Regions from separate parts of the Paenibacillus sp. GCM10027630 genome, predicted to be linked through region 1. Evidence: riboswitches for the same ligand, from Rfam matches in the RefSeq annotation. Region 1 holds a riboswitch; each other region holds the start of a gene.
The links. A riboswitch is a leader RNA that binds a small molecule or an ion and turns the genes downstream of it on or off. The one in region 1 is predicted to bind cyclic di-AMP.
Positions count from the first base shown of each region.

Region 2: linked by a shared signal. The riboswitch ahead of ACFQ0C_RS02780 (CAP domain-containing protein) and the one ahead of ACFQ0C_RS06915 (TrkH family potassium uptake protein) in region 1 are both predicted to bind cyclic di-AMP.
Region 3: linked by a shared signal. The riboswitch ahead of ACFQ0C_RS27410 (hypothetical protein) and the one ahead of ACFQ0C_RS06915 (TrkH family potassium uptake protein) in region 1 are both predicted to bind cyclic di-AMP.
Region 4: linked by a shared signal. The riboswitch ahead of ACFQ0C_RS24135 (C40 family peptidase) and the one ahead of ACFQ0C_RS06915 (TrkH family potassium uptake protein) in region 1 are both predicted to bind cyclic di-AMP.

Region 1 is NZ_JBHTGY010000011.1:163,554-169,376, forward strand. Features, by position in the region: gene ACFQ0C_RS06915 (TrkH family potassium uptake protein) at 1-1,270, opposite strand, end outside; cyclic di-AMP (ydaO/yuaA leader) riboswitch at 1,368-1,514, opposite strand; gene ACFQ0C_RS06920 (CPBP family intramembrane glutamic endopeptidase) at 1,763-3,418, shown strand; gene uvrC (excinuclease ABC subunit UvrC) at 3,441-5,381, opposite strand; gene trxA (thioredoxin) at 5,545-5,823, opposite strand, start outside.
Region 2 is NZ_JBHTGY010000003.1:73,311-79,133, reverse strand. Features, by position in the region: gene ACFQ0C_RS02790 (response regulator transcription factor) at 1-1,318, shown strand, start outside; gene ACFQ0C_RS02785 (alpha/beta hydrolase family protein) at 1,323-2,369, shown strand; gene ACFQ0C_RS02780 (CAP domain-containing protein) at 2,479-3,132, opposite strand; cyclic di-AMP (ydaO/yuaA leader) riboswitch at 3,140-3,273, opposite strand; gene ACFQ0C_RS02775 (alpha/beta hydrolase family protein) at 3,722-4,768, shown strand; gene ACFQ0C_RS02770 (hypothetical protein) at 5,126-5,823, shown strand, end outside.
Region 3 is NZ_JBHTGY010000056.1:39,797-45,619, reverse strand. Features, by position in the region: gene kdpB (potassium-transporting ATPase subunit KdpB) at 1-449, opposite strand, end outside; gene kdpA (potassium-transporting ATPase subunit KdpA) at 478-2,157, opposite strand; gene kdpF (K(+)-transporting ATPase subunit F) at 2,196-2,273, opposite strand; gene ACFQ0C_RS27410 (hypothetical protein) at 2,421-2,828, opposite strand; cyclic di-AMP (ydaO/yuaA leader) riboswitch at 3,061-3,269, opposite strand; cyclic di-AMP (ydaO/yuaA leader) riboswitch at 3,346-3,539, opposite strand; cyclic di-AMP (ydaO/yuaA leader) riboswitch at 3,871-4,044, shown strand; gene ACFQ0C_RS27405 (hypothetical protein) at 4,154-4,615, shown strand; gene ACFQ0C_RS27400 (hypothetical protein) at 4,656-5,030, shown strand; gene ACFQ0C_RS27395 (ABC transporter permease) at 5,774-5,823, opposite strand, start outside.
Region 4 is NZ_JBHTGY010000050.1:31,133-36,955, forward strand. Features, by position in the region: gene ACFQ0C_RS24125 (M1 family metallopeptidase) at 1-1,045, shown strand, start outside; gene ACFQ0C_RS24130 (hypothetical protein) at 1,058-1,873, shown strand; cyclic di-AMP (ydaO/yuaA leader) riboswitch at 2,253-2,392, shown strand; gene ACFQ0C_RS24135 (C40 family peptidase) at 2,397-2,882, shown strand; gene ACFQ0C_RS24140 (cryptochrome/photolyase family protein) at 3,034-4,425, shown strand; gene ACFQ0C_RS24145 (methyl-accepting chemotaxis protein) at 4,583-5,823, shown strand, end outside.

The DNA of each region.
Region 1 (5,823 bases):
GTCCTAAACGGCCTACAAACATCATTAGTGCTATCATAACTTTACCGATATCCGACAAATCTGGAGTTAATCCCATAGTTAAGCCCACTGTGCCGAATGCCGAAGTTACCTCAAACAAGATCATTAAGAATGGGTGATCCTCCGTGGTTGACAGTACCATCGAGACGAATATAACTAGAAATAAGGCAATCATGGTCAACGTAATGGCCTTAAGGATACGATCCTTGCCCAAGCGGTAATGAAACAGCACGATATCTTCTTTACCGCGAATCATCGCGATTGTGGCGCCAACCAGCGTAGTAAACGTTGTTGTCTTAATACCGCCGCCCGTAGAACCAGGTGAAGCTCCTATAAACATCAGGATAATCGTGAAAAATTGGCTGGCCTGCCGCATGCCTCCGATATCGATTGTATTCGCTCCGGCCGTCCGTGGAGAAACCGATTGAAAGAATGCCGCTAATACTTTACCTGACCAATCGAGAGTTCCAAATGTCTTCTGATTCGTAAATTCAAAAATAAAAATAACAATGGCGCCAAAAAAGATCAGGAATCCGGTTGTGCTGAGCACTACCTTGGAATGGAGCGATAATCTTTTGTTCACCCTGAAGTCAAGCAAATCCGATATTACTATAAATCCAATCCCGCCTAATATGATGAGCCCCATCGAAACGATATTAATTATCGGATCGGAAGCGTAAGAGGTCAGACTGCTGAACGGTCCTGTCACACTTCCGAATAAATCGAAGCCGGCGTTGTTAAAAAAGGAAATTGCATGCCATATCCCATAATAGATCCCTTTGGCAGGACCCAGATCTAATGACCAACGAATAGAGAAAATGACAGCAGCGATCAATTCTATCGTTAAGGAATATCGAATTACCTTACGAATGAGGCGTACGATTCCTTCCATGCTCCCTTGATTCATCGCTTCCTGAAGAATTAAACGTTCTTTAAGCGAAATCCGTTTCTTCAGCATGAAGGCAAACAGGGTCGCCATCGTCATAAAGCCAAGTCCGCCCACCTGAATCAGCGTGATGATAACGATTTGCCCAAACATGGTGTACGATGATCCTGTATCCACAACCACGAGCCCGGTTACACAGGTCGCAGAAGTAGCGGTAAACAATGCGTTAAGAAAAGTATGCGGTGTCCCTGTTGCAGACGCTATAGGCAGGGTTAGCAGTATCGTACCAACTAGAATAATCGCAGCAAAACCCAATACCAAAATTTGCGGCGGCGTTAGTTCGATTTTTTTAAAAGTAAGCTTCATTTTTCACCCCGACCTCTAATTATCCCCACAACAATAACCCCCAAAATTATGTTTAAGCACAACAAAAAAGACACTGGAAGCCCACTGCCGTATTTATGGGTCCTGTTATTAAGCCTACGAGGTTAGCTGACGGATTCGGGCTTACAGGTACCCTATCATCCCAACATAATGCGCGTTGGAATTAAATTCACCCCTATTACAATGGTTCCCCCGTTTTCGAAAAGAAATTCGGCTTTTTATTCAATTGATATGAATTATAAGGCTCTTTATCAGGAAGTACAAAGTCGCTTTTGATCGAAAACGGGTGATATTCTTATTTTTACTAGTACTGACATGAGTAGGAGTGCGTGTTCGCTTTGCTTTTCACCGATTTTCCTCCTTTTGCTCTTGAATTCATTGGATTTTGCTTAGTCATTTGTGCTAAGTTAAAAGAATACACTGTTAAAATACTCAAGCTTACTAATCCATTATTTCAAAAGGAGACAATCATTAGTGAAACGACAATCGGAATCTCCTCTGCTGCTGTTAGCTGTTATAGGCATCATTCTTTATTTGACTGTTGTAGGCTCGTCCTATTTGCAAGATCCAGGCAAGTCAGTTGAGCCAGAACCGCGTTATCCGAGCATAACTAAGCAGGAAGCAGCCGATGCCGCAGCCCAATTTGTCAAAGAAAGGTTTGGACTCTCTGCAGGTAGTTACACTACGAATACCTTGTTTCAATCCAATTCCAAACGAAGCGGCTATTTGCAAAAGGAGAAGCTAAGCGAAGAATATACAAAACGCTTCAGCAGCTTGCCGATCGATTACTATGAGGTCGAAATCAACGATAATACCAACAAGATGACTTATTATATCGATGTGAATTATTCCAATCAGAGGTTACTTGGCTGGGAAGCCTACAGCGCGCCTTCAGCCAGACAGCAAACGATCGCATCACCCAAACCTGGAAATCAAGAGCTTGCAGAGCTTGCCATTAAAGATCAGGGATATTCGCTGGCAGATTTCGTAAAAGCAACACATGATCAAGGCAAAAAAGCTGCTGAAAGACGCGAGCGACCTTCAAGCGCCGCTGGTACGGAATTTGTGTTTGAGAGCAAAGACAAGCAAATTGGGACGGCCAAGCTTCTCTTGACTCTATCTGTTGCTAACGGTAAGGTCGTGTCCTTCCATCCCGTATTCGACATTCCTCAATCTTTCCTGGAGTGGCAAAAGCATCAGGACGACCGTGCAACTCTTATGACCCGCATCAGCTTGGCTGTTTCCTTAATCATGGCATTTGCCTCCCTGTACACCATTATCCGTTATCGAAAAGAAATTACGTTTCGACGGGGCTTATTGCTCAGCTTTCTTTTCCTTGCCGTCTACGTTGCCAATAATTTTAACATGCTGCCTGCATTCCGCACCTCTCATTCGGATGCGCCTTCGCAGCTGCAAGGCATCATCTACTTATGGATAAGCAATGTAATTATTTTTTTGATGGCTATCAGCGTTTATTTCGCATTGCTTGCAGGTAAAAACATGTGGCTGCGCCGAGGCTGGAATCCAATCGTCGAATGGAGTGACCCGACGTTCGGCAATCGCGTTGTGACGGCAATGGGCCGAGGGTACTTACTCTGTTTATTCGTCCTCGGAGTCCAACAAGGGCTTTTCTTCATAGCCGGAGAGTATTTCGATGTCTGGTCGGTCAATGACCCTTCGGACTCTGTGCTTAACATGTCAATTCCCGCTATATTTCCGTTGTTAGCCTGGTCCGCATCGATATCGGAGGAAGCCATTTACCGGCTGTTCGGCATCGCCTTCTTTTTGAAGCTGGTACGCAATCGGTTTTTGGCCGTGCTGCTTCCAAGTATGATTTGGGCGCTCAGTCATACCCAGTATCCTATATATCCGGTGTATACACGTTTAATTGAAGTTACCATTATTGGACTTATCTTCGGTTTCGCCTTCCTGAAATACGGGTTTATGACAGTCTTGTTTGCCCATGCCACAATGGATAGCATTCTGATGGGACTATCTCTCATTGATATGGGGGATTGGGCCCAAAGCATTATAGGCACCTTCTATCTGATATTTCCGGCAATAATAGGTTGGTTCCTTGCATGGGTGCATGGCAAAAGAAAAAGACGGGAGCAGATTGTCCCGTCATAAATAAGGATTACATATAAAGCTATCACTCTTCGAATACATCGGTAAGCTGAGCTTCCTGCTCTGGTTCATGAACAGGAGCCTCCGCACTGCCCAGCGACTGCATAATTTGGGCAGCCAGCTTCTCCCCGATTCCAAGGGGCCGGAAATCTTCAATTCCGGCTTCTTTTATTTTCTTCAGCGAGCCAAAATGCTTAAGCAGCGCTTTGCGGCGCTTCTCTCCGATTCCCGGGATCGCATCAAGCTGCGAAACAATCATGGACTTCGCACGGGTTTCACGGTGAAAGGTGATGGCGAAGCGGTGAACCTCCTCCTGAATACGCTGAAGCAGGTAAAATTCTTGACTATCACGCGGCAAAGGTACTACCTCAGCAGGATCGCCAATGATCAGCTGAGCTGTTTTATGCTTCTCATCCTTCACAAGCCCGCATACCGGGATAAACAGGCCAAGCTCGTTCTCCAGAATGTCAATTGCAGCGGATATTTGCCCCTTGCCGCCATCGATGACAACGAGGTCAGGCAGCGGCAGGTTTTCCTTCAGAACGCGCTCATAACGGCGTCTAACGACCTCACGCATCGTCCCATAATCATCCGGTCCCTGCACGGTACGGATTTTATATTTCCGGTATTCCTTGCGGTCAGGCTTGCCGTCTATGAAGACAACCATCGCGGATACAGGATCGGAGCCTTGAATATTAGAGTTATCAAACGCTTCAATGCGCCTGATAATCCCTCCTGTTCCAAGCCAATCCCCCAAATTTTCCACAGCTTTGACCGTACGCCGCTCATCTCGTTCAATTAGCTTGAATTTCTCTTCAAGACTGACCCGCGCATTGTCCCCAGCCATTTCGACTATACTTTTCTTAGTACCCCGCCGCGGAATATGCACCTTCACCTTCAGCCAGCTTTCCAGAGCTTCCTTCACATCGGTCTTGATAACCTCTGCTTCGGCCTCCAGCTTATCAGCCGGCTTGGCAGGTTCAGCGTCCTCACCAGCAGCCTCTACCGGAAGGAATATCTCCTTGGGCAATGCCGGATTGTCGCTGTAATACTGCGTAACGAACGTTATAAAATCCTCGTATTGTTCACCGTAATAAGGGAACATAGAAGCATGACGTTCAATAAGTTTGCCTGAGCGCATGTACAAAATCTGCACACACATCCAGCCTTTATCCACAGCAAAACCAAATACATCCCGATCCACAGCATCGGTTGTTGTAATACTCTGCTTCTGCATCACCGCGTCGATATGCAAAATATGGTCACGCAGCTCCTTGGCTCGCTCAAATTTAAGCTCCTCTGAAGCTTCATGCATTTTACGCGTCAAATCCTGCTTGATTTCATCATGCCCGCCGTTTAAGAAGCGCGATATTTCCTGTACCATCTGCTCATAAGTTTCCGGCGCCACCTCGTACTCACAGGGAGCCACACACTGTCCCATATGGTAGTACAAGCATACCCGGTCCGGCAGCGTCTTGCATTTGCGCATAGGATACAAACGGTCGAGCAGCTTCTTCGTCTGCTGTGCCGCAAAAGCATTGGGGTATGGACCGAAATATTTGGCTTTATCCTTAAACACCCGACGAGTTACTTCCAGCCGCGGATGTGTTTCGTTCGTGATTTTAATATAAGGAAATGATTTGTCATCTTTCAACAGCACATTATAACGAGGATGATATTTTTTTATTAAATTGCACTCGAGAATAAGGGCTTCAACATTGCTTCCCGTTACAATATATTCAAAATCGGCAATTTCACTGACCAGTGCCTGCGTTTTGGCATTATGGCTCCCCGTAAAATAAGAGCGAACCCGATTGCGCAGCACCTTCGCTTTGCCGACGTATATGATAGTGTTTTCCTTATTTTTCATCAAATAACAGCCTGGCTGCTCTGGCAGTAATGCGAGCTTATGACGAATCGCTTCGTCTCTTTCCTTACGTTCCAGTTCATTATCATACAGTGACATTCGCGTCATCTCCTTTCCATCAACAAACCGTACAAACAGTCCCCGGAAATTGAAGAACAAGCTCTAAAGCTTAATCCCTTCCATTTCGACAGACACCAAATACAACAAAAAAAGCTCTTTCTCAGCATAGCAGAAAAAGAGCTTTTTCTCATCTAAAATCGAATTATTGATGACGGCTTACTACGTTTTTCAAAGCATCCTTGGATTGGAAACCAACTACTTTATCAACCGGCTGGCCGTCTTTGAACACGATAAGTGTAGGAATACTCATAACTCCAAAACGGGACGCCGCTTCCGGATTATCATCCACGTTTACTTTTGCAATTTTCAAGGTGTCACCGATCTCATTATCCAGCTCTTCCAAAATCGGAGCGATCATTTTACAAGGCCCACACCATGGTGCCCAAAAATCAACAAGAACCGTACCCGATCCTTCAACTTC
Region 2 (5,823 bases), on a different contig from region 1:
TTATGTGTTGAAGGAGAGCATAACACCGGATACGATTGCTTTCCAATTGCGGCAGCTTTGCGGACGTTTGGATGAGCTGAGCGAGAATCGGAAGCAGAGACATCAATTGGAGCATATTGTAAATGACAACAAGGCGGAGCTGAAGCAGAAATTTTTACTGGGTACTTTGAATAACCCGATATGGCATTTGGAAGAGTGGCTGAATGTAATCAAGCAGTATGGTATTGATTTTGACGCAAACCCTTATATGCTTGTGCTCTACACCATCGAACGGCATACGCAAACGAAGAAGAATTTGAATATGTCCGACGATATGCTGCTCTACGCACTGGAAAATGTGATGGACGAAGTACTCGGGCCGGTGAAGGGATCGGTCAGCTTTCGTTATAGCATCAAGTCAGGATTTATGCTCATCCCTTGCCGTCTGACTTTGAAGGAGAATGGCTACAGCTTGGTCTACGATACAATCAAAAAAGTTCAGGAATCACTGAATAAATATTTGAGGGTCGAAGCTTCTTTTTATGTAGGTGATCGATGCAGCCATCCGATGGAGCTCAAGGCTAACCTATTGAAGCTTTTACATACATGGGATCATCGGTTTTATTTGCCTGAGGGGTTTATTGGTGCGATCACGGAAGAAGAATTTACGAAGGCTGATTTATTTACCTACTTTTTGCAAGCGTTGGAGGAAATGAAGCAGCTTATTTTGCATGAAGATGCCCAAGGCTTGGAGGAGGCGGCTGCGAGATGGATGTCCTTTGTGGAAAAAGAGCGCTTTCCTCCCGAAATGATAAAAGAATGGGTTTTGAAGCTTCTACTGGACATGCGGGTCAAATTCAAATCGCTGCAAAAGTTCCAAACCAATTACTCTGTTGAGGTTCTCCACAGTACGATGAGCGAAATTGAACATACGAATCAATTGCAAAGCTGGATGCTTGTGCATCTGCATGAAATGCTTGAGCAAATGGGCACTATTTTCAAACAATCCAAGCGCGGAGAAATCAGTAAAGCTCAGAGATATGTAGAGGAGCATCTGCATCAAAAAATAACGTTAGAGGAGGTGGCTGATTACCTGCATTTGAATTCATCCTACTTCAGCAGGTTGTATAAAAAGGAAACCGGGTTGACTTTTATCGAATATGTAATCCAAACCAAGATGAATAAGGCTAAAGAGCTGTTGGATAACACGGACAAAACAGTGGAAGAAATCTCTTATCTGTTAGGCTACGATAATAAGCGTTATTTTATCCAGCTGTTTAAAAATGAAATGGGTGTGCCGCCCTTGGCCTACAGCGGGGCAATGAAACAAGGAGGGTAAACGAATGATTTATTTTGACGAAAAGAAGTATATCCAGACGGTACTGGAGAAAACTAAACGTGAATTCGATTATCGTAATGCATTGGATACAGGAGACTGGCAGGATTGGCAGCAGTCTTTTCGCAGCAGGCTGGCTGAAATTACAGGCTTTGATCGCATAAGGCGACAGTCAATTGACGTACCTTTGTCGCCGCGAATAACGGAGACCATTGAGTTCCCGGAATATACGCGGGAGAAGATCTATATAACAAGCGAAACAGGTATAGAGGTGCCGTTCTATCTTTTGCTGCCGCACTATGGGGTCAAGCCGGTGCCATTGACTATATGTGCACACGGACATGGGAGGCGCGGCAAGGAAGATTACGCTGGAAACTTCGAGACTCCAGAGGATCGGGAACAGGCTATTCTTCAGGATCGAAACTTGGCGGAGCAGGCAGTTTTGCAGGGATATGCCGCTATTGTACCGGAAGTACGGGGGTTCTGGGAGATGGCCCGTCAAGAGGACATGGATGAAGGGAAAAGCAAGTCTTGCGATGATATGCAGAGAATATCGCTATTGTTAGGCCGTTCCTTAATTGGTGAACGGGTTCATGATTTCAGCAGAGTGCTGGATTACGCAGCAAGTCGTTCGGAGCTTGACATGGAGAAGGTCATGATAACAGGTAATTCAAGCGGCGGTGCTGTATGTGTATTCGCAGCGGCCTTGGATGAGCGTATTAGTCTGGTAGCTCCGGGCTGCTACTTTTGTACGTTCGAGCATTCGATTGTATCTGTTCATCATTGTATCTGTAATGCCGTTCCGGGCATGATGCAAGTCGGGGAAATGTATGATGTGGTAGGCTTGATTGCTCCGCGTCCAGTGCTAATGATCAATGGAGAGACAGATCCGCTATTTCCCATTGAAGGGGTGCATATTTCCTTCCAGCATGTACAAAATATATACGGACAATTCGGCTCTGCTGATCGATGCGAGCTGTTTGTTGGAGACGGCGGGCACCGTTATTTTAAAAATCGTGTATGGGATTTTGTAAGAGAGCAATGGGGACTTTAATTGAATGCTTTCAGGCATTCTTACCTCTCCTGCATTTGCAATAAAAGCAAAAGACTGCCGGTAATTCCCGGCAGTCTGGGGAGACTTGTCCTATGGACAGTCTGATTGTTTAATTTGCGATAAATTCCTGTACCCATTCACCATTATAATAAGCTACTCCGATTTTGGTATAGTTCGGGCTTAAAATATTTTGTCGGTGACCTGGGCTGTTCATCCAGGAATTCATAACCTCCTGTGGTGTCCGTTGACCCATAGCGATGTTTTCACCGGCGTACGAATATTTAATGCCGTATGATTTCATCATGTCGAATGGAGATCCATAGGTTGGGGAAGTATGATCAAAGTAATGATTATTGTACATATCCTTTGCTTTGGCGAGCGCCATTGACGACAGGGAGCTGTCGCTTGTTAACGCCTTAACGCCTGCTTTGGCACGTTCCTGGTTCACTAAGGTAACTACTTGGCTAGCATAATCGGACACGGTTGCAGTTGTACCAGCTCCTGGTTGTTGAACAGTTGAACCGCTGCCGGCAGTTGTTCCTGTTCCAGGAATATTCAATATCAGTCCAGGCCAAATAATATTCGGGTTGGCCACCTGAGGATTAGCTTTTATCAGGGAGGTTAAGCTAACACCTTGTTTCTGGGAAATCAGCCACATAGTATCATTTCCTGTTACCTGGTAAGGAGCAGCTGAAACAACTCCAGCCCCAATCAAAGTACCTAGTGCAAGCGCACCTGTCAATACGGATTTCTTGAAACGCATTTAAATCATCCTCTCTTTTTTGTGCCTGCGGAGTTAGCTGACGGATTAGGGTCAAAGAGCAATCACCCTGCCACGAAAGTGGCTTCACCCCGAAGAATGGGTTCCCCCGCGCTTCATAAGAAGCTTTGGCCTTTGATTTATTTCTCAATAAGAACAGGCAAAGTTTAGCAACTTAGCGTCCCTTTTGAGGTTGTTTCATTTTATCACGGGTATTTGCTGAGGTCATTGCACAATGTTTTCCAAAAAATACGTAGAATATATAAGTTTATTTGAGGATAAAAGATCATAGAGGGTCATGATTGAGATGAACGAAATGATATGAATAGCCCGGTAAGGTCCGTCCGCGAGACGTCCCAAACCGGGCTTAGATTGTATTATTGACTCAATTATATAAATAAGTTTCATTCCCACTATGAATAAGCGGCCGCCATAATCGAAGCTGCGGTAGAACAATCCGTACGTACCCTTGTTTATAGACAAAATATTGACTTGGAACAATGGCGAGATTGGGTTATGTTATAAGGAACATACTATGACTTTTAACACTTAATATGCGAGTACAATGCGATGCGGGAGGGTGAGAGGATTAATGGTGTGGAATCCGGATAATTATCTGAAGTATTTGTATGACAGCATTAGCCCGGTAGAAAGATTCCAGGCGAATTCAGAACAGGAATGGAGCGAGTGGAGGAATCGTTTACGAGAACGATTCGTTGAGCTTCTTGGTGGTTTCCCGGCTGAGGCTGCTGATCTTGAACCGGTTGTTCTCGAATCAGTGGACTGTGGAACCTACATCCGTAAGCGTATGCAGATTCAGACCTACGCACATCTTCATATGCCTTTTTTCGTGCTGATCCCTAAGTCGACTCAGCACGAGGGCAAGCTTGGGGCTGTTATTGCATGCCATGGCCACGGTTACGGCAGCAAGGATATTGTAGGCCTGAACTCGGATGGCACAGTTAAAACGACAGATCTCGGTTATCAGAAGAACTTCGCTGTTGAGCTGGTCCAACGGGGATTTATAACTGTTGCTCCAGAGTTATTCGGGTTTGGAGACCGGAAGCTGGCTGAGGATAACCTGGAATCGAACTCCTGCAAGCGTTTGTCCGCCTTTCTGTTGGCAATGGGACAGACGATGGCTGGATATCGCGTGTATGAAACGCTGCGCCTCATAGACTACTTGTACACTCGCGAGGATGTAGACGTGAAGCGCATTGGTTGCATGGGCATTTCGGGCGGCGGGATGGTTTGTTCATTCGCAGCTGCCCTTGATGACCGGATTTCCGCTGCCGTTGTAAGCGGCTATGCTAACACGTTCCAATCGAGCATTCTGGCTATGCACCATTGTATTGACAACTACGTCCCCGGTCTGTCATTAACCGCGGAACTGCCGGATCTGCTCAGTTTGATCTCTCCCAAGCCATTGCTGCTTGAAGCGGGAATGAGTGATCCGATTTTTCCCGTTCACGCAACACGGGAAGCGCACGAGCAGCTAAAAAAGGTTTACGAGTTATTGGGAGCAAGCGAGCAATTGGAATTGAGCTTGTTTGAGGGGACGCATGAGATATCCGGGAAACATGCCTATGATTGGTTGAACAGGGTATTGGCTTCAAAAGCAGCTGACAGCTTTAGTTGAAGCGTTACGGCACTTCTTAAGTTCATACTTCGAAGCCTTGAATCTAGATATTTCAAAAAAATCTTTAAGCAGCAGTATGCCGCAGCTTGCCTTATAGGCAGGCTGTTTCCTTATTCATAGAGGTTCCCGAGAATAGTAAACGAGGTTTTATTTAAATATATCTAAAATGTGACAATATTCCTTTTAATGCGTGTTTTTCTGCCTTTTTATGAGTTTCTATGACTTTAGTCACATGATTATTACTTGTGGAATCGATAAAATATGGGGTATGCAAGTTAAGGAGCCCTAGAGAGAGATAAGGTATAGGAATTCAGCTTTACAGTTTTATTTATATTACAATTGAAAGTGGGAGAGAAAATGAAAAAGAAAATGTTGAATTATTTATTTGCTTCAGTAGTTGTCCTTTTATCATTGTTTGGAGTTTCATCAGCAGCATTGGCTGCTCCTGCATTGGATTTTGTAGTAACTGCAGTTGGTTATGATAATGGAGTTTTGAAAGCTAGCGGTACTTTTGCTAACACTGGGGACAAAAACATCGAAACAGTAAATAAAGTGGATGTTAAAATTATTCTTTTTAATGCTGAGGGAGAAAGCAAAGAAGTTGCTCATCAGTATTTCTCTAACTTGAAAGTACATATCAAACCAGGTGAGACAGCAGAATATACACTTGAATTTACAGATGTACCAGAATATGTGGATGCTACAGCGTGGAGTGCAGAGGAAGGCGATTGGGAATTTACATATTTTGAAGATGCAGCTCCTGAAGCGGCACCAGCCCCTGAAGCAGCAGCAGCTCCTGCAGCTGAAGCAGCACTTGATTTTGTAGTTACAAGCCTTGGCTATGACAACGGTACTTTAAAAGCCGGTGGGGTTTTCAAAAATATTGGTGGCAAAAACATCGATACTGTAAACAAAGTTGATGTGAAAATTTCTTTATTCAATGATGCTGGTGAAGGTAAACAAGTTGCAGATCAATATTTCAGCAACTTGAAGGTGAACTTGAAACCAGGAGAAGAGATCGAGTACACGCTTGAATTCACTGGAGTACCGGAATA
Region 3 (5,823 bases), on a different contig from region 1:
TCAACGGACGCAAGTCCCTCTATCACTTCACCGTCACCAGGAATCATCTCGCCTTGCGAGACTACTACGATGTCGCCCTTGCGAAGCTCTGTTGACGGAATTTCCTTCAAGCCCCCGTTAACTACTTTTATCGCGGTAATCTCTTGCTTCGATCTTTTCAACGAGTCAGCCTGAGCCTTCCCCCGCCCTTCTGCCAGAGCTTCCGCAAAGTTAGCGAACAGCACGGTAAAAAGCAGGATCACAAATACGGTAAGGTTAAAGCCTATGCTATCCTCCGTACCAAAATATCCAGGCAAAATGGTCATCAATAAAACAATGAGCGTACCTACTTCAACCACAAACATCACTGGATTTTTCATCATCGTGACCGGGTTCAGCTTCACAAAGCTATCTTTAACGGCATTTGCAACAATATCACCGGATAATAATTTTCGTCTATTCGTATTCATTTGTAGTTATCCACCTCTTCCATTTCCATTAACGGATCGTCAAATACTCTGCGATCGGCCCGAGCACAATACCAGGCAAGAACGTCAAAGCCCCTATAATCAATACAGTTCCTACGAGAATACCGGCAAACAGACGGTTATCGGTGCGGAAAGTCCCGATGGTCTCAGGAACCCATTGCTTGCGCAGCAGGGAACCGGCCACGGCCAGCATTGCTACCATGGAAACGTAGCGGCCAAACAGCATAACAAGCCCCGTTGAAATATTCCAAAACGGAGTATTGTCTCCAAGTCCCTCGAAGCCCGATCCGTTATTGGCGGCTGAAGATGTATACTCGTACAGCACTTGCGAAATGCCGTGGAAAGAAGGATTAGAAACCCCTGCTTTCCCCAACTCCGTGGCCAGCGCGATAGCTGTCGGAGCCAGAATGATCAGCGGATGCGCTAGAATCGCAATCGCAATCAGCTTCATCTCGCGCGCTTCTATCTTCCGGCCCAGAAACTCCGGTGTTCGGCCGACCATCAGCCCTGCAAGGAAGACCGCCAAAATAGCATACATAAGCATATTGACCAATCCTACGCCTTTACCGCCAAATACACAGTTCAGCATCATTAAGGCTAATGGAGTGATGCCTCCAAGCGGCGTCAGTGTGTCATGCATATTGTTTACACTGCCAGTGGTAGCCGCTGTGGTTACCGTTGTAAACAATGCCGATTGGGCGATTCCAAAGCGTGTTTCTTTCCCTTCCATGCTGCCTTGAGAAGCGTCGATACCCAGCTTATTGAGTACCGGATTTCCACTGGATTCCGCTGCATACGATAGCGAGAGGAACATGACAAACAAAATCATCATAGCCGAGAAAATAACCCAGCCTTGCTTGCGATTTTTGGCGAACAAGCCGAACGTATAAGGAAGTGCGGCAGACAATACCCACATCGACAAAATTTCAATGACGTTGGTCAACGGGTTCGGATTTTCGAACGGATGGGCTGAGTTGACTCCGAAAAAGCCGCCCCCATTTGTGCCCAAATGCTTAATAGATTCCAGTGAGGCAACCGGCCCTATGGCGATTTGCTGCCCCGTTCCCTCGAGCCCTGTTGCCGTTATAGTAGGCTGCAGCGTCTGCGGCACTTGCAAAGCCACAAGAAGCAGGGTAACCGCAAAGGCAAGCGGGAAAAACACACGAACATGAGCTTTCACAAAATCCTCGAAGAAGTTACCGATGGTTTCTCCTTTACTGGTAATCCCTCTTATAAAAGCTATCGCCACTGAAAAGCCTGTCGCTGCCGAGGTGAACATCATCATCATGATGACCGCCATTTGCGAGAAATAGGACAACCCGGACTCTCCGCTGTAATGCTGCAGGTTCGTATTGGTCATGAAGCTGATGACCGTATTGAAGGTCAGCGTTTCTTCCATATTGTCAATTCCGTTCGGATTTAAAGGCAGATACTTTTGCATTCTCAATATCAAATAGCTGACAGCAACGAGCACAATATTAGTAATGATAAAACTGAGCGCATACGTTTTCCAGGTCATGCCTTTTCGTTCTTTCAAGCCAATCAGTGAAAATATAGGTTTTTCTATAAAGGAGAACCATTTGTCCGTCCGGTTAGCTTCATTCGAAAATACGTGATACAGGTAGGTCCCCACCGGCTTAACCAGCAGCGCCAGAATCACAATGACAACGGCAATTTGTAAAATGCCCATAGTTAATTACTTCCCTTCCTAAGCCTATCTGTTTTTTATCAAAATTTTTCCGGATTAATCAGCGCGTAGGCCAAGTAAACAAAAATAAATACAGTAAATATCACGACGACTATCATTTACGGTCGCCTCCCGATTCCTGGATCACTCTTCCGCACCAGGACAGAAATCCTGTGAACAGCGCATAGGTCACTACTAGCATTAAAACCATGTAGAGATCCAACATGTATATTCCCTCCATTAATATCATTAAGATTGCTGACTATTTATCCGACATGCGACTGAACCAGGAAAGAAACATCCTCACTGGTCGTATGAATCACATAAGTGGCGCCGAGCCCTTTATAAATAAGACGCGGGTTACTCGTGTGTGTAATCACATAAATAGGCTTTACCGTCCAGCTGCGGCATATTTGAATGTAACGGCAGCATAAGTTCATGCTCTGTTCAAAAAGAAATATTTTACCGATAGGTAATTCTGGAATTTTCCATTTGGCTTGTTCAATAGTATCTATCAAAATGATATTTTTTACACCCAGACCATCCAGCCGCTGCTTCTCCCCTTTATTGTTAGCAATGGCGGCGAATGGCAATCCTTGCCGGATCAACTGGCATATGAATCCTTCACCGGTCTTGTTAGGCGCAGATACCAAAATAAATTCTTGCTGTTCCATTTCGATTTTCCTCCTTTTTTCCCCGAAAAGAAGGCAACCAACTATCCTCCAAAAGTGACACGAAGCTCTATAGTGAATTCCGATTACTTTTGGGGGAGCCCCCAATTATCTGCAGAAATTTGCTTCGCTTCATTCTTTAAGCGCAACAAAAAGAAGCCTGCGAAAAGAGGTGAACTCTTCTCGCGGCTTCCTAAGGCACAGAAAATTAAACCGTGTCTTACCCACGACAATCGTTGCCTCTCTCGATACGCTTACGAGGTTAGCTGTCGGATTCGGGCGTGAGAGTCGCCCTACCTGCAGGTATACTTCCAGCATACCTTGCAGGATTCACCCCATGAAGCTTGCCCGATACTTGTGTCTGACTTACAGACTAATGAAGTATCCTGCGCTCCTTTGGTTCCCCCGTTCCTTTTCCATTCAAGGACTCAGCGATAAAGATGCATGTTCATTTTACTGATGAAATAGTGTACCTAAAGCTGTTTGCTTTCAACTTATACGAATCAGTTCAAGCTTAAAAGTTTTTACTACCCAACGCCTACGAGGTTAGCTGACGGATTCGGATGGTGAGAGTCACCCTACCTGGATGCAAACTTGAGTGCATCTTCAGGATTCACCCCAAACGACTTGAAATACGGCTCTCACACCGTATTGGCATCGTTTTGTTGGTTCCCCCATTTTCCCTGTTATTAGGAAATTAAGCGGTTAGAATTGGAAACTTTGTTGTAAATCATGAGTCGTATCATACTCCTGTAGCTTAACACTGTAAATAAAGCATGACTTTCAAATGCGTCTATAACGGATAGCTAGAACCTCTTAATAAGGTTCATTCTTCAATTTACTGCATCTACCTCACTCTATCTCCATTTTTAAAGGAATTATCAAAAAACATAGCATAACCTAGCATTAGGGTAGATAATAAACGCTAACCTCAGTTGAATTCGCTTACATCTGCTTATACAGCAGAAATAACTAAAATAACCTCCTGATTGACGGTTTACAATATGCTCCAGTCAGCGTATGATACGTTTCAATAACTTCATATTTTATTTTCACGCTTAATTCCCGCATAGGGAAACGGGGGACCCACTTAAAGCCATCTTAGTATAGATGGTTCACGGGGTGAATCCTTACAGGTATGCCAACACATATCTGCTGGTAGGGCGCTCTCAAGCCCGAATCCGACAGCTAACCTCGTAAGCGAATTGAGAGAGAACCAACGATCGTGCTATTCCTAACCAGCTTGTCAGGAAGCCCGTGAGTAGAGATTCTCTGCTCTCCGGGCTTTTTTTTGTTGTCCAAAACAAATAACAAGGAGTGTATTCATTATGTTAAAGCTTGCTGACCCTCTGGATGCTCCATCCGACCGAACCCTGGAAGGCTTTAAAATTGGTTCCATGGAAATTTATCAATTTGATTGTCTTCTATTAAAAAGACGAATTCCGCAAGTCACAAACGAATGCGCATGCGGCTTGCTAAAAATATCGAGCAATGGAATCAACGGCTGGGAGGAATGCATCCTGCCTTCCTACGGGAGAAAATTCGACCTGATCCCATGGGCTTCTGTGTTCATTAAGTTAAAAGGACTTTCCGTACTTGAAGCCATGGCCTTCATCCAAAACAAACAGGAAGCATGGGGACAAGACCGCTGCTCGCTGGCCTATTCCGCTCTTCAGGATCTAATTAATCAGCTTCAAAAAACGGATATAACCCGTCCGCAAAAGGAAAACGGTATTGTACTGGAGCGTTCTTACTTGATTGATCAATCGCGATCCTATTTTTCCTTTTAAGCAAAATAACCTATTATATAGTAAGGGAAGGGATCATTCCATGAGTATTTTATATTTCATTGTAGTTTTCATTTTATTATGCCAGTGGATTTATTGGTTGATTTCACGTTACCCCGAAATACGCAAAATGCGGCGTGAAAAAAAGCGGATATATCGGCTCGGTGCCTTGTCTTTATTTATAGTTTCCTTGATCTTAAGCTACGTCCTTGCACAAGCGGCGGCTGTAATGCCCGTTTCCCAAATGACATCATTAACCTTCATTACGACTTTGTTTATCGGGCTAGTTTGCATCCTTTGCCTTAGAGTCTACATAATGAACAGCAGACAAGTATTCCGGTCAACCTGCTACTCAGGCATGTTTTTCTCGTTCTTTCTAATAGCTATGGAGCTATTTTGTTTTATTATGCTGTTGTAAAGGTGTCCTCCAATGCATTGCAAAAAAGAGGCTGTCCCAAAAGGATCTCAGTGAATGAATCAGCCCAAACTATGTACAAAGACGCCTCCAAAACCACCATGTAAGCGGAAATGGAAGCGTCTTTTTTGTAGGGAAATTCCCATCAGAGTGGGGGTTCGAAAATCCAAAAATGAGTCCGGCCGCTTTTTGGATGTTACTTAAGTGATGGGGCGGCTGCTTTCAATCTAGAGGAGACCATGATTTGTCGGGCCGCTGCGGAAGGAAAGAAAATAGATGGAAATTGTAACGCTAATCTAGCGTGGATATCGCCTGAAATCAATCTAACTGGAAAAACTAACTCTAATAGAGGGGAAATGGTGGATATCAGCCAAAATACGTAGAATTAGCATGAGGAATTCCAGCTATAAGGCTTGGAACGCTATTTTCGGAGTAACTAACTTGACATTTTCCTGATAATTGTACGGAGTACGCCAGACTGCCATGTAATGCCGTAACCGAACCCCGAACCATGAACCACGAACCACGAACAACGAACTACGAACCCGATACCCGCAATGAGTACGCGCTAAATGCGACCTCATCTTATTCATCACTAAGAATACACAAGAATATGCAAAAAAGCCTTCAATTATTAAAGTGGAATTGAGGGCTCTTTTGCAACCATCTATTCAGGATAAAATGGTGGAGGGGTTGTTTCAAAATGACTTTTGGGACAGCTCCACCTGGCTGTATAATCGTGCTAGCTACTCCCACTTGAAGGTCAAGCTTGCTGCAATAAATGCAAGCACTAACC
Region 4 (5,823 bases), on a different contig from region 1:
AAATCTACCGGGAGTTAAGATTAAGCTGTATCTCGACCCCAAACATGAGCAATTGAAAACCCGCTATATGACGGCCGCCAAAAAGGCACTCGCTCGTTACTCCCAGTGGTACGGCAGCTACCCTTACGCCACGCTATCCATCGTTGTCCCTCCAGAAAACGGAAATGGCGCCGGTGGCATGGAGTATCCTACACTGATTACCGGCTGGGGTGCGGGAGACAAAGAACCGGATTTAGAGCTGGAGCGAGTTATCGTTCACGAAATTGGCCATCAGTTCTGGTATGGGATGGTCGCCAGCAACGAATTCGAGGAAGCTTGGCTAGACGAAGGGTTCACTTCATACACCGAGGATAAATTAATGGAGCTCGAATATGGCGTGAAGCCGAATCTAACGGTTGAGTCGAGCTATATCACAGATCCAGAGGCGCTTAAACAAAACTCTTGGAATTACAGTGGCCATGGAAAATACGCAGAAAATGTGTACACGCGTGCCAAGCTGGTTTTGGAATCTATTGAGTCGCAAATAGGCAGTGCTACGATGGACCGTGTCATGCGTGCGTATTTCCAGAAATGGAAGTTCAAGCATCCCACAACCTCTGATTTTCAAGCTGTGCTTGAAAGTACGACGAAAAGAAGCTGGGATGAATTTTTCAAGCAGTACGTTTATGGCGGATTTATGGTTGATTATTCCGTGGCTGGGATCAAATCCAAGAAGGTTATTCGGGATGGTCAAATGGTTTATGAAAATACAGTACAAATCCAAAAGCTTGGGGGTACTTATCACAACATCCCTATTCGTTTTCATTTTGCTGACGGCTCCCAAATCGACAAAGTATGGGATGGTATAGACAGTGACGTCCAATTTAAATTAAACCATCCGGCTCAGCTGGACTGGGTCGCCATTGATCCACAGCATACTATCATACTGGAGAACAAACGGATAAACAGCTTTTTGAAAACTAACGTCGATAGCAAGCTAACCGCTCGTTGGAATTTAGGCGTCGTCAAATTAATGGAGACCCTATTCAGTTGGGTCGCTTGGTGAGGTGTGCAATCCATGTTGAAAACGATGAAAACAGGCTGGACAATGGCATGGCATCAGCCTTTTGCTGTATGCGCGCTGTTTATCTACAATCTGATCTGGGGACTTGTCCTATACAGCATGATCCGCTCTGTTGTTGTTCCTCTCCTCCACCGCTATCCAGGCAATGACCTGTCTCGGGAAGCGGTTCAGCTATTCTGGGTCGAGGGGCAGTTTCAAATCATGAAAACCGACCTCATTCAATACTACTTATGGTGGGGATGCGCACTGCTTGCTGCACGCATGCTGCTTAGTCCGCTTTTAAACGCCGGGATTTACTACTCAGTAGAGCATACAGAGATGAATGCAGGCTATCGATTCGTTCAAGGAATACAGAAGCTTGGCCTTCCGTTTCTAGGGCTGTATATATTGCAGATATTGCTAAGCGCGGCTCCACTCTATCTATTAGTACCAAAGGTCTTAGATGGCTACAACAAACATCTCACCCTAGAATCTCTAGCTTGGAGTATACTTCCACTCATAGGCGGATACCTGCTGTATTTGTTCCTGCTGCAAACGGCATTCATGTATGTACAATTCGGCAAGCTGAACGGAAAATCATCGGCACATTCGCTTCGGCTACTGCTTCGTAATACATTACCGGTGCTTCTGCTAGCCTTCACCTTACTGCTGATTACAGTTGCGATATCCGCTGCAGTGATGACGTCGGCGATGATATGGGCTGGTTTTGCAGCTGTAGCAGGGGTGCAGGCCTACCGCTTCATTCACATGTTTTGCAAAATGTGGGCGATCACCTCACAGTATGCGTTATGGAACGCCAACGAAGAATAAAAGAAAAAAGAAGGACTTAGGCTGCCTCAACGGCAGTTTAAGTCCTTTTTTGCGTCCATTTATACGATGTAATAAATAGGCTATTCAACCAGTGTCTTATGTCCTAATATTTTCCTTTTACGCGCGTCTGTCGAAGGAAAACAACTTCAGCTTTAGGTTATTTTTGTAAATAAAAAAAAGATTTTGTCGAATATGCATACCTGATATGGAGTGGAACTATAAAAAGATGACGCTTTCATTCGTTGGAAGCCGCCAAAAATAAGCCTTTATCGAATTTTCATGTAATGTTTCAGGTTTCGCCCTTTTAATTGTGAACATTTTGTGACTAAAGGAGGATTTTTTTATTTTTAATCGAATTTTAGTATTCAGAGCAAGAAAATAATACATAATGCCGAATTTCCGCTCCAAACGGAAAACGGGGGATCCAATCTTGGGTGAATTGATCTCGCTTCATAGTGATCATAGGGAACCTTCAACCGAACCCTCAAGCTAACCTCGTAGGCACCGGAAGGGGAACATCTTTTTGAAGAAGTTTTTTGGTATTGCCATGTCTTTAGCTCTATTTTTTACGATTCAAGTTGGGAGCGCCTCCGCCGAAACACCTATGAGTCAAGCCGTTAATGATGGACTTGGTTCGCCGTATAAAAGTGGCGGCACTACTAAAAAAGGCTTTGATTGCTCCGGCTACACCGCATTCGTCTTCGATAAGCTTGGCATCAGTCTGCCGCATCAATCCAAATCACAGGCAGCTCTCGGTACCACAGTGAGTCAAGATGAGCTTCGGGCAGGCGATCTTGTGTTCTTTGACACAGAAAACAAGGTAAATAAAGGCGTCAGCGGAATTTCTCACGTAGGTGTCTATGTAGGAGACGGAAAGTTCTATCATTCCGCTACTGGCAAAGGTATTTCCATCAATAAGCTCAGCGAAGCTTATTATGTGAAAACCTACGTTACGGCTAAACGCATTTTATCAGATGAGCAATATGCAGATGTGATGACCGACAACTGATCTAGAACAATCATGAACGATTTCTTTTCATTGAAGTCCTCAGTGCTTGCACCAACGCCCTCGCGTTGGACAAGCCTGCAGGGCTTTCTTTCTTTATATACGCTTTATTACCTCACCGGTTGCACGGCGAATCACAATTGGAGGTATTTGGATGATTCTTTTTCTTCACCGTAAGGATCTGCGGGTAAACGACCTGCCCGCCTTCGATTATATACTCGCTCGACGCAAACCAAGCCTGCATGTGCTCATCCTCGATCCGCACCTTCTGCAGCAGGATCGCTACCGCGAGCACAGCGGAATCAATTTCCTGCAGCACGCAGCGCGGCTGCAGGAGCTATACCGCGCAGCCGGACGTCAGCTGCACATGCTCTACGGCAATCCCGCGGAAGTTCTGCGCGGGCTTATGCAGTCGCATCCTGTGGAGGAGCTCGTGTTTCACGAGGACCACACTCCTTATGCGACGCAACGTGATCAGCAGCTGCGGGAAGTGGCGCAGGCTGCCGGGGTAGCCGTTACATCGTTCGACGAGCTGGCGCTCGCGAACCTGCGCGATTTCCAGCGCTGGACAGGACGCAGCGAGCCGTACAAGGTATTCACGCCGTTCTACCGGAAGTGGAGCGAGTATCTGCTCCGCTTCTACCGACCGGCATCGCCCGTGCACTTGCGCGAGCTTGCCGCAGCGGAGCTCGCGCCCGGCGCAGCTGCGGCGCATTCGCTGCCGCCTGAGCTTGCGGCAGCGCTTAGCGGCCATGCCGCGACAATCGCGCACGCAGGCGGGCCGGGCGCCGCTGTGGCAGCCCATCCGCTGCGCGTGCTGAGCGGCTTCCTCGCGGAGCGGCTGCCCGGCTACGCCGCAGGGCGCGACCGCTACGCGCAGGACGCCACGAGCCGGCTCAGCCGGCACGTCAATGTCGGCGCGCTCTCCGTGCGCGGCGTGTACGAGATGCTGCTCGAGCACGAGCAGCGGGAAACTTGGCTGCGCCAGCTGGCTTGGCGCGACTTCTACCTCTACCAAGCCCGTCTTGATCCGGACTTCTATTGCTATGAGAAGCGTTACGATCTCTCAACGCTCGACCAACGTCACTTCCAAGCCTGGTGTGAGGCGCGCACCGGCATTCCTGTCATTGACGCTGCCATGACAGAATTGAACACAACAGGCTGGATGCCTAATCGGCTGCGAATGATTACCGCCATGTTTTTGACCAAAAATCTGCTCTGCCCCTTTCCTTACGGCGAGCAGTATTTTCGCTTCAAGCTTAGCGATTATGATAATACGCTTAACCGCGGCGGCTGGCTATGGTGCGCTTCTCTAGGATTTGACGCGGCTCCCTACTTTCGCATCATGAATCCGGTCACCCAATCGGAAACACACGACCCTGAAGCGACCTATATTCGGCAATGGCTGCCTGAATTGGCGAATCTGTCGGATAAAGAAATTCACAAACCACGTCCGGGATCAATTGTTGACTTGAAATTATCAAGAGCTCGTGCTATCGAAGTGTATCAAAGATTTTACGAAGCAAATAAGCGTATATTTTCATGATTTTTTCAAATATTAGGTATATTTACCTAGTTAATTTACTGGTTTATTATTTTTAAAATAGTTTTTTCTATTATTTTTCAATAAGGCATAAAAAAAATGTCGAACCATGTCGATATAATATCATTAAGAAAACATTGGGTACGGGGGGATTTATTATATGACATGGTTTCGCAATCTTAAATTGTCTATAAAGCTTAGTATTACAGTTGGCCTGGTTCTTTTGTTAGTTTTTTCCGGTCTCATTTACACCAATCTGGATCAGCTTTATAAGGTCAGCCTGGAAAAAGGAGAATATGAAGCACAGGAAGCCGGACAAGAGTTTTCAAGTTCATTCAAAAGTGAATTACTCGACCTCCAGGGCACTCTAGAGACACTTTCCGGTATATTGCTGGATGCCAGAGCTCAGAAAAAGCAATCACGCGAGGATATCGTTGAAATGCTTAAGCACAGGATTGAGGAACAGGATAACATTATGGGTCTTTATACCTTATGGGAACCTAATGCTTGGGACAATAACGATAAGCTAAACATTAATAAAAAGCCTTATGACGATGCGACAGGGCGATTCATCCCTTACCTCCTCCGTAATGAGGGCTCCGTAACTATTGAACCACTTCATGATTATGATAAAGATGGAGCGGGAGATTATTACCAGCTGCCTAAACGCTCCAAAAAGCTAACTCTTCTTGATCCATATAACTACAATGCCGGAGGAAAAGATGTTCTTATGACCTCTATTGTTTACCCGATTGTAGACAAGCAAGGCAGCTTTCTCGGTATTATAGGCATGGACCTATCTCTGGATAGGCTGCAGCAAAAGGCTGAAGCTGTAAAACCGCTAGGAGGCTATGTAAGCATCATCTCCAATAAAGGTTCTTATGTATCCCATGGTTCCAGCAAGGACTGGATCAACAAGCCCTATGCGGATAATCCGGAAAAAGTAGCTGCCTGGGAAGTTATGAAAAAATCAGGGGCATATCGATATTACTCCGGAAACTCACAAGGTGCCGTCGTGCTTCGTATTATTGAGCCACTTCATCTTAACGGCTCCAACGAAACCTGGTATGTCGAAACGGTCGTCCCCAAAGAACGTATTCTGGAAACGTATCAAAAGAGTATGACTACCTCCATCACTATTGCGATTATATCCTTGCTGCTCATAGGTGCTTTGCTCGCAATCATTATAAAAATAGTTGTCGTGCAGCGAGTTCAAGCTGTTTCAGCTTTGCTGCAACGTCTGGCTGAAGGTGACTTCACCAAATCGCTTGAGATGAAGCCAAGCAAGGATGAATTCGGTGTTATGGCCGTACATTTTAACAATATGATTGCCAAGCTCAGAAGCATGCTTCAGCTGGTCTCCGACATCTCGATGTCAGTTGGCGCAACCTCCCAGCAGCT